Regions from separate parts of the Citrobacter sp. LST-B2 genome, predicted to be linked through region 1. Evidence: predicted binding sites of a transcription regulator. Region 1 holds the regulator's gene; the other holds the start of a gene.
The links. Region 1 encodes PurR, which represses purine synthesis genes. Its sites were predicted from a motif close to CANGCAAACGTTTGCNTG; they were not measured.
Positions count from the first base shown of each region.

Region 2: the regulator PurR is predicted to act here: its motif matches at 1,914-1,931, upstream of cvpA (colicin V production protein).

Region 1 is NZ_CP192598.1:2,315,653-2,320,521, reverse strand. Features, by position in the region: gene ACQ0PY_RS11140 (C40 family peptidase) at 1-75, shown strand, start outside; gene sodB (superoxide dismutase [Fe]) at 202-783, shown strand; gene ACQ0PY_RS11130 (MFS transporter) at 830-1,996, opposite strand; gene cydH (cytochrome bd-I oxidase subunit CydH) at 2,164-2,253, opposite strand; gene purR (HTH-type transcriptional repressor PurR) at 2,547-3,572, shown strand; gene punR (DNA-binding transcriptional activator PunR) at 3,569-4,501, opposite strand; gene punC (purine nucleoside transporter PunC) at 4,613-4,869, shown strand, end outside.
Region 2 is NZ_CP192598.1:3,356,601-3,361,469, forward strand. Features, by position in the region: gene purF (amidophosphoribosyltransferase) at 1-1,335, opposite strand, end outside; gene cvpA (colicin V production protein) at 1,370-1,858, opposite strand; gene dedD (cell division protein DedD) at 2,106-2,789, opposite strand; gene folC (bifunctional tetrahydrofolate synthase/dihydrofolate synthase) at 2,779-4,047, opposite strand; gene accD (acetyl-CoA carboxylase, carboxyltransferase subunit beta) at 4,117-4,869, opposite strand, start outside.

The sequences.
Region 1 (4,869 bases):
TCGCTCAGCGAAGATTACTGGCAACGCCACTATGTCGGCGCTCGCCGGGTCATGACGCCCAAAACCATTCGTTAAAACTTTACCCTGTTGTTAACGCAACAGGGTAAGTTCATCTTTTGTCTCACCTTTCAATTTGCTACCCTATCCTTACGCACAATAAGGTTATTGCGCGAAATACTATTAATAATAAGGAGAGAAGCAATGTCGTTCGAATTACCTGCACTACCGTATGCCAAAGATGCGCTTGCGCCGCACATTTCCGCCGAGACGCTGGAATATCACTATGGCAAACACCATCAGACCTATGTCACCAACCTGAACAACCTGATCAAAGGCACTGCCTTTGAAGGGAAATCACTGGAAGAGATCGTACGCAGTTCGGAAGGCGGCGTGTTCAATAACGCTGCTCAGGTCTGGAACCACACGTTCTACTGGAACTGCCTGGCACCGAATGCTGGTGGCGAGCCAACCGGCGAACTGGCTGACGCGATTGCCGTCTCTTTCGGCAGCTTTGCCGAGTTCAAAGCGCAATTTACCGACGCGGCGATCAAAAACTTCGGCTCTGGCTGGACCTGGCTGGTTAAAGGAAAAGAGGGCAAGCTGGCTATCGTTTCCACCTCCAACGCTGGCACGCCGTTGACCACCGACGCCACGCCGTTGATGACCGTCGACGTATGGGAGCATGCATACTACATTGACTACCGCAATGCGCGTCCTGGCTACCTGGAACACTTCTGGGCGCTGGTAAACTGGGAGTTTGTAGCGAAGAACTTCGCCGCGTAAAAAAGATAACGCAGAAGGGAATCCCTTCTGCGTTTTTGTCCTGCCGTTAACTGGCGACGCACACCTGTTCAGGTTGTTTTCTCGCCGAGATAAACACCAGCAACAGCGCCATACCCGCCACAATCGCCCCCATCACAGGAACAAAACTGTAGCCTAATCCGCCTGAAATGACGGCCCCGCCAGCCGCAGCGCCCAGCGCATTTCCAAGGTTAAACGCGCCAATGTTCACGGAAGATGAGAGACCCGGCGCTTCATGAGCCACACGCATGACGCGCATTTGTAACGGAGGGACGACCGCAAAGGTTGCCGCCCCCCAGACCACCATGCTGACCGCCGCGCCCAGTTCATTCTGCGCCAGGAAAGGGATCGCCAGCATAATTACCATCAGCAGCAGCAAAAAGCCCTTCAGCGTGCCGTTAACCGAGCGATCGGCCAGTTTCCCTCCGAGGTAGTTGCCAATGGAGAAGCCCACACCGATCAGAACCAGCATCCCGGTCACAAAGGCCGGTGTCGCATGGGTGATGCTTTGCAGAACAGGCGAAATATAGGTATAGAGCGTGAACATGGCGCCCGCTCCCAGTACGGTAGTCAGTAGCGCGGAGAGCACCTGAGGACGCATCAGCACCGCCAGCTCTTTTTTCACTTCCGGGCGCGCCCCGGCACCGCCTTTTGGCAATGATAAGAAGAGACTCAACATCGAGATAACCCCCAGCCCCGCTGTCGCCATAAACGACATTCGCCAGCCGATGGTTTCACCCAGCCAGGTCGCCGCCGGCACACCGCCGATATTGGCGATGGTCAGCCCCATAAACATGGTCGCAACGGCGCTCGCCTGTTTGTGCTTCGGCACCACGCTTGCCGCCACCACCGAGCCCAGGCCGAAGAATGCGCCGTGGTTAAGGCTGGTTAAAATACGTGACAACATCAGCGTGGTGTAATCCGGTGAAATCGCCGAGAGCACGTTACCGAGCGTAAAGATAGCCATCAGAAAAATGAGCGCATTACGGCGTCCGCGATGTGACAGCAACAGCGTCATCAACGGCGCGCCGACCATCACGCCGACCGCATAGGCACTAATCAGCATACCTGCCGCGGGAATAGACACATCAACGCCACGCGCGATGACGGGCAGCAGACCCATTGGCGAGAATTCGGTGGTACCGATGCCAAACGCACCAATGGCCAGCGCCAGTAACGGATAATTGATTTTCATGCAGTGATGACTCCGGCTCTTCGCGACAGGGCGCGATGCTTAACAAAGAGTCAAAAGCATGACATCAATCACAAAAAAAGAGAAGTTAACAAAAATACAAAAGACTTTTGCAGATTCAATAACAATATGGCGGGAGGTTCGAGGGAGCAGGAACTCCCCCGAGGGGATCAGTGCAGTGCCGCCGTCAGGCCGCCCGCAACGATTAAAGCCAGGACAATAAACGTGGTCACTAATGAAAATTTCAGATCGGTGCTCATCAACTTTTCTCCTTTTTATACCCACACAAAAAGTGATATAGCGCATTTTTACACACTTGAGTGTAAAAATCTCCCACGATTTAGAGTGATATGTGCTTTTAATACTTCCCCTTTTCGTAAAGATCAGACAAAATTCGACGCTTACTTGATTAGCGTACCGGCCATTGACCCCTTCCTGACGTTCCGTGTCGTTTCCCGGCGTGCCGCAGCCCAGACGTTGGGCACAGGATGAGTAAAGGCAAACGTTTACTTGGCGTAATTTAATGTTCAGGTTGGGTCTGGAGTGAGATTTAATGGCAACAATTAAAGATGTAGCGAAGCGCGCAAACGTTTCCACTACAACCGTGTCACACGTAATTAACAAAACGCGTTTCGTCGCTGAAGAAACACGCAATGCAGTGTGGGCGGCAATCAAAGAATTGCACTATTCCCCCAGCGCGGTTGCCCGTAGCCTGAAAGTTAACCATACCAAATCTATCGGTTTGCTGGCGACGAGCAGCGAAGCCCCCTATTTTGCTGAAATTATTGAAGCGGTTGAGAAGAACTGCTTCCAGAAGGGCTATACCCTGATCCTCGGCAACGTCTGGAACAACCTGGAAAAGCAGCGTGCCTATCTGTCGATGATGGCGCAAAAACGCGTTGATGGCCTGTTGGTAATGTGTTCCGAATACCCCGATCCCCTGCTCTCGATGCTGGAAGAATATCGTCATATCCCAATGGTGGTGATGGACTGGGGCGAAGCCAAAGCCGACTTCACTGATACGGTGATTGATAACGCCTTCGAGGGCGGCTACATGGCAGGCCGTTACCTCGTCGAGCGTGGACATCGCGAAATTGGCGTGATCCCAGGACTGATGGAGCGTAACACCGGCGCAGGCCGTTTGGCCGGATTTATGAAAGCGATGGATGAAGCGCTGATTAAAGTGCCTGAAAACTGGATTGTTCAAGGCGACTTCGAGCCGGAATCCGGCTACCGCGCCATGCAGCAAATTCTGTCGCAGGCGCATCGCCCAACGGCGGTCTTCTGTGGCGGCGATGTCATGGCGATGGGCGCCCTTTGCGCCGCTGATGAGATGGGTCTGCGCGTCCCGCAGGACGTGTCGCTGATAGGCTACGACAACGTGCGCAACGCCCGCTTCTTTACACCAGCGTTGACCACCATCCACCAGCCGAAAGATTCACTGGGTGAGACGGCCTTTAATATGTTACTGGACCGTATCGTCAATAAACGCGAAGAGTCGCAGTCTATTGAAGTCCACCCGCGCCTGGTGGAGCGCCGCTCCGTGGCGGATGGCCCGTTCCGCGACTACCGTCGTTAAGCCTCTTCTGCGGGAGTCTCATCGGGCTCCCGCAGCCACTCTTTGTTCAGCGTTTCACTGTCTCCCAGATAATCCAGCAGCCAGATCAGCGCAGGTGACATATCATTCTGCTGCCAGGTCAGGCAACAGGCCGCATCCGGGAAAGGATTATCCAGATTTAACGCGACCCACTGCCCCTTGTTGAGATACGACTTGGCGAAATGTGTCGGGACCATGCCGACACAGAGTCCGGCGCTGATACAGGTCGCGGAAGAATCCCAGTCCGGCACCACCACCCGCTTCTGATTGTCCAGCAGCCAGGTCACGCGTTTCGGCAGCGTGCGGGAGGTATCTTCCAGCACCAGCGACGGCCAGTTGCGCAACGTGTCATCGCTTAACGGCCCGCTCATGGCGGCCAGCGGATGCGTACTGGCAACGACACAACACCAGCTCAGCTTACCCATATCGCGGAAAGTGTATCGTCCGCCAACCGGGATCGCCTGGGTTGCCCCGATGGCGAGTTCGACCCGACCATCTGACAGCGCGTCCCAGACGCCATTAAACACCTCCTGGAAGACCAGTAGTTCCACGTCATCAAAGTGGCGGTAGAAATCGACAATCAATTGCCGCGTGCGTTCCGGGCGCACGATATTGTCCACCGCAATGGGGAGTTGCCCACGCCAGCCGTTAGCGATCTGCTGACACTGTTGACGCGTGATCTGCATTTTTTTGATGACAGAGCGGCCTTCTTTCAAAAACCAGGCGCCCGCCGGGGTTAACACCACATCACGATGGCGACGTTCAAAAAGCGGGACGGCCAGCCACTCTTCCAGTTGGCGAACCGTATAGCTGACCGCTGAAGGCACCCGGTGCAACTCCTGGGCCGCGGAACTGAAGCTCCCGTTGCGTGCCACGGCATCGACCACTTCCAGCGCATATTCTGACCACATAATCTGCCTACAAAATTTTTGAATGCAATAAACAAATATTACCGTTTCACAAGCCCAAATTCACTCCCTACACTCTGCGCCAGTGTGATTAATCAAAATTAGAGAACAACTATGCAACCAGGAAAAGGGTTTTTAGTCTGGCTGGCAGGGCTCAGCGTGTTGGGTTTTCTGGCAACCGACATGTATTTGCCCGCTTTTGCCGCCATTCAATCTGACCTGCAAACACCGGCCTCTGCCGTAAGCGCCAGCCTGAGTCTGTTTTTAGCAGGCTTTGCCGTCGCCCAACTGCTGTGGGGACCCCTCTCTGACCGTTATGGCCGTAAACCGATCCTGTTGCTGGGTCTGTCTGTCTTCGCCCTCGGTAGCCT
Region 2 (4,869 bases), 1.0 Mb from region 1:
GTCGATCAGATCATCCAGGTCCTGGAAGATAAGACCGTCTGCGCCGATGATCTGGCGAATCTCATCCACTTCACGACCATGCGCAATAAGTTCGTTTGCAGTAGGCATATCGATGCCGTACACGTTCGGGAAGCGAATCTCTGGTGCCGCAGAGGCCAGATAGACCTTTTTCGCCCCGGCTTCACGTGCCATCTCAATAATCTGCTCTGAGGTGGTGCCGCGCACAATGGAGTCATCCACCAGCAGAACATTTTTATCGCGGAACTCCGCGCGGTTGGCGTTCAGTTTGCGGCGTACGGACTTACGGCGCAGCTGCTGTCCCGGCATGATAAAGGTACGACCAACGTAGCGGTTTTTCACAAACCCCTGACGGTACGGCTTGCCGAGAATACGCGCAATTTCCAGCGCGATATCGCAGGAGGTTTCTGGAATCGGGATGACCACGTCGATATCCAGATCCTCCCACTCACGAGCAATTTTTTCGCCAAGCTTGGTACCCATGTTCACACGGGCGCTGTAAACGGAAATCTTGTCGATGAAGGAATCCGGACGCGCGAAGTAAACATACTCGAACAGGCACGGATTGCTGACCGGGTTTTCGGCACACTGACGGGTGAATAGCTGCCCTTTCTCCGTGATATAAACCGCTTCGCCCGACGCAACGTCACGCAGGAATTCAAAGCCCAGGGTATCCAGCGCGACGCTTTCAGACGCCACCATATATTCGGTGCGACCGTCGCCGACATCACGTTTACCCAACACTAGCGGACGGATACCGTTCGGGTCACGGAAGGCAACCATACCGTGACCAATAATCATCGCCACACAGGCATACGCGCCGCGGATCTGGCGGTTGGTCGCGGCAATCGCGGCAAAAATGTTGTCTGCTTCCAGCGGGTAGTGACGGAAGTTATCCAGTTCACTGGCGAAGATATTGAGCAGGATCTCAGAATCTGAGGTGGTATTGATGTGACGGCGCTTCTCCTCAAACAGCTTTTTACGCAGTTCGTGGGCATTGGTCAGGTTGCCATTGTGGGCAAGCGTGATGCCATACGGGGAGTTGACGTAGAAAGGTTGAGCTTCAGAGGCGCTGGAGCTGCCAGCCGTTGGATAACGCACATGACCGATGCCCATGTTGCCCTGCATACGCTGCATGTGGCGAGCTTCAAAAACATCACTCACCAGACCGTTTGCCTTACGCAAACGGAAGCAGTTATTTGCATCGATGGTGATAATGCCAGCGGCATCCTGACCACGATGCTGAAGCACTGTTAAGGCGTCATAAATCGACTGGTTAACCGGCATAACACCGGCGATACCGACAATACCGCACATACGTCTTTTTCCTCGTTAAGCTACAACCCAACGCTTATGCTCTGGGCAAGAAACTTGACGAGCTTTGCAGATAGTCAAAGAACCATCTGATGATGAAACTGAACTCCGGGATCAGCCGTGACTTACTCCAGTCCTCACCTTTCGACAGGCCGGTAAAGGTGTCGAGAAAGAACAGAATAGCAGCCACAATCAACACGCCGCGCAGAGCCCCGAAACAGACCCCCAGAACCCGGTCGGTACCTGACAGACCGGTTTTCTCAACCAGTTGCCCTACCACGTAGTTCACAATGGCGCCGACGATCAGCGTCGCGATAAACAGCACCGCGATGGCAATCCCGTTTCGAACCAGTTCGTCTTCAAAGCCCGAAAACCAGACAGACAGGTAAGTGTAGTAATGGCTGGCGACAAAGAAAGCACAACCCCATGTCACCAACGATAACGCTTCACGAACAAAGCCACGGATCAGGCTAACCAGACAGGAAAAACCAATCACCGCGATAATGGCGTAATCAATCCAGACCATATGTGTCCCACGATTTTACGCCCTGTCGTCCTGTTCGGGGCGCATTCTAACAGAAAAAGAAAACGTTTGCGTAGGGATTTCCTTCCCGCGCGTAAATAAAAATGGCGCTGAAAAAAACTTCAACGCCATACCGTTTTATGCCTCTTCGGGCACTGCCGGATGGCGGTGTAAACGCCTTATCCGGCCGACATACAACAAGGTGGGAAGCCTGATAAGACGCCGAGCGCTGTCATCAGGCAACCCTCACTTAGTTCGGGCTGTACCCCATCACCACTCCGCTTAATCCGGAGATTTGCTGTAGCTCACCGAGCGAGCCTTTCAGCTTGTCGCGTGATGCATCCGGCCCCACGAGAATACGGGTTATTTTACCCTGTACTGGCGTTGACGGAGAAGTATATACCCGGAAACCTGCGGCACGAAGTTTACCCACGATCTCATTGACCTTATCGGCATTTTTCAGCGCCCCTAACTGCACAACGTAGGCTTTACCCGTTGGCGCCGATTTCTCTTCTGTCGCCGGTTTTGGCGCAGGAGCGGGAACCGGAGCAGGCGTTGCCTCTACAGGCGGCTTCGGTTGCGGCTTCGGCTTTTCAACCGGTTTTGGTTTGGGCTGCTCTACCGGCGCTGGCGTCGAATCAAGCTCAGGATTATTCGCTGATGCATAGCGTGACGGATCCAACGACGGTGCCGCCGCATCGCCTGCCCGTACCTCTTCCGCCGCCCCTTCTGGCGGCTGAGTCGGCAAAGCCTGCGTTGCCGCTGGCATCATATCCGGCTCATCGCGATCGCCCGGTTTCGGGACCAGCGGGATCGCCGCAAATTCATCCTGATAATGTTTTTTCTGCCCGTCGAGCAGCCCGGGCAACACAATGACGCCCAGCGCGACCAGCACGATCGTGCCGACTAAACGATTCTGAAACTTACTCGCCACCGATTCTCCCCGCGTCCATCACTTCCATGACATGTGCAACCGTGTGAAATGAACCGCACACCAGTACGGTATCTTCTGGTCTCGCGTCTGCCAGCGCCGCATGCCATGCCAGCGCGACACTGTCATAGACACTGCCTTTACCGAGATGTTCCAGCAGTTGTTCTGCCGTTGCGCCCCGGGGGCCTTCCAGCGGAGCACAATACCAGTCGTCGACCACGCTTTTCAACCAGGCCAACGTTCCCGCAATATCCTTATCATGTAGCATACCGATAACGGCAAGAACACGCCCCTTTTTCGGCAACATTTTCAGCCGTCCGGTGAGATATTCCGCCGCATGAGGATTATGCGCGACATCAAGAATGACGCGCGGCGACTCGCTCACAATCTGGAAACGTCCTGGTAGAATCGCCCGGGCAATCCCGTCGCGAATCGCCTGCTCACTGACGTTCAGGCCGCTGGCGCGCAGTGCCGCCAGCGCAGTCGCCGCATTAGGTTGAGGCACCTGTGGCAGCGGTAAATCCACCAGGCTACCGTGGCGATCGCTAAAGGACCAGCCCGTCTCCGTTACCGTAAACTGCCAGTCCTCGCCACGACGCTGTAACCGCGCGCCTTTCTCCAGTGCGACATCGGCAATGGTATAAGGCATTTCGGGTTCGCCGACAATCGCCGGTTTTCCCGCACGGAAAATACCGGCCTTTTCACGGCCAATGCTTTCACGATCCGGCCCCAGCCAGTCGGTATGATCCAGCGCGATGCTGGTGACTACGCCAACATCGGCATCGACGATATTTGTCGCGTCGAGTCGTCCACCCAGCCCAACTTCCAGGATCACCACATCCAGTTGTGCCTGCTTAAACAGCCACAATGCAGACAAAGTGCCGTATTCGAAATAGGTCAGCGAGATGTCCCCACGCGCCGCTTCGATCTCGGCAAAGGATTCAGTGTGAGCCGATTCGGGCAGTTCATTGCCACGTACACGCACACGTTCAGTGTAACGCACCAGATGCGGCGAACTGTATACCCCGACGTTATATCCCGCCGCCGTCAATACCGACTCCAGCGTCCGGCAGGTCGTGCCTTTGCCATTAGTGCCAGCCACGGTAAAGACAAACGGCGCAGGCTTCAGTACGCCCAGTCGCGCAGCCACCTGGCTTACGCGCTCAAGGCCCAGATCGATCGTTTTCGCGTGGAGGTTTTCCAGATAAGAAAGCCACGAGGCCAGGGGCGACGTGGCTTTAGGAATACGTTTGTTATTCATGATGCCCGTGAAATCGTTACGTTGAGAAAAGCAAAAGGGCAGCGCCTGTGGCCCTGCCCTTTTCAGTTATCAGGCCTCGGGTTCCTGATCCGGCACCGGCGGCACCACCACGCCTTCACGCGGGGTATCCGGATTTGGCGCCGGCAGATTCATCAGCTTCGCCAGAATGCTCGCCAGTTTCAGGCGCATCTCCGGACGGCGGATGATCATATCAATAGCGCCTTTTTCGATCAGAAACTCACTGCGCTGGAATCCCGGCGGCAGTTTCTCACGTACGGTTTGCTCGATAACGCGCGGACCCGCGAAGCCGATCAGCGCTTTCGGTTCAGCAATGTTGAGATCGCCGAGCATCGCGAAGCTTGCAGAGACGCCGCCCATTGTTGGGTCAGTCAGCACGGAGATGTACGGCAGACCACGCTCCTGCATTTTTGCCAGCGCTGCAGAGGTTTTCGCCATCTGCATCAGCGACATCAGCGCTTCCTGCATACGCGCACCGCCGGAGGCGGAGAAGCATACCAGCGGGCAGTTATCTTCCAGCGCCTGTTCAACGGCACGGACAAAACGTGCGCCGACCACAGAACCCATCGAGCCGCCCATGAAAGCAAACTCAAATGCCGCTGCCACAACCGGCATGCCGTGAAGCGTACCCTTCATCACGACCAGCGCATCTTTCTCGCCGGTTTCCTTTTGCGCGGACGCCAGACGGTCTTTGTATTTCTTGGAGTCACGGAACTTCAGCACGTCTTTCGGCTCGAGTTCGCTACCCAGCTCCACCAGCGTTCCTTCATCTAACAGGCTATGCAGGCGGTTACGCGCCGACAT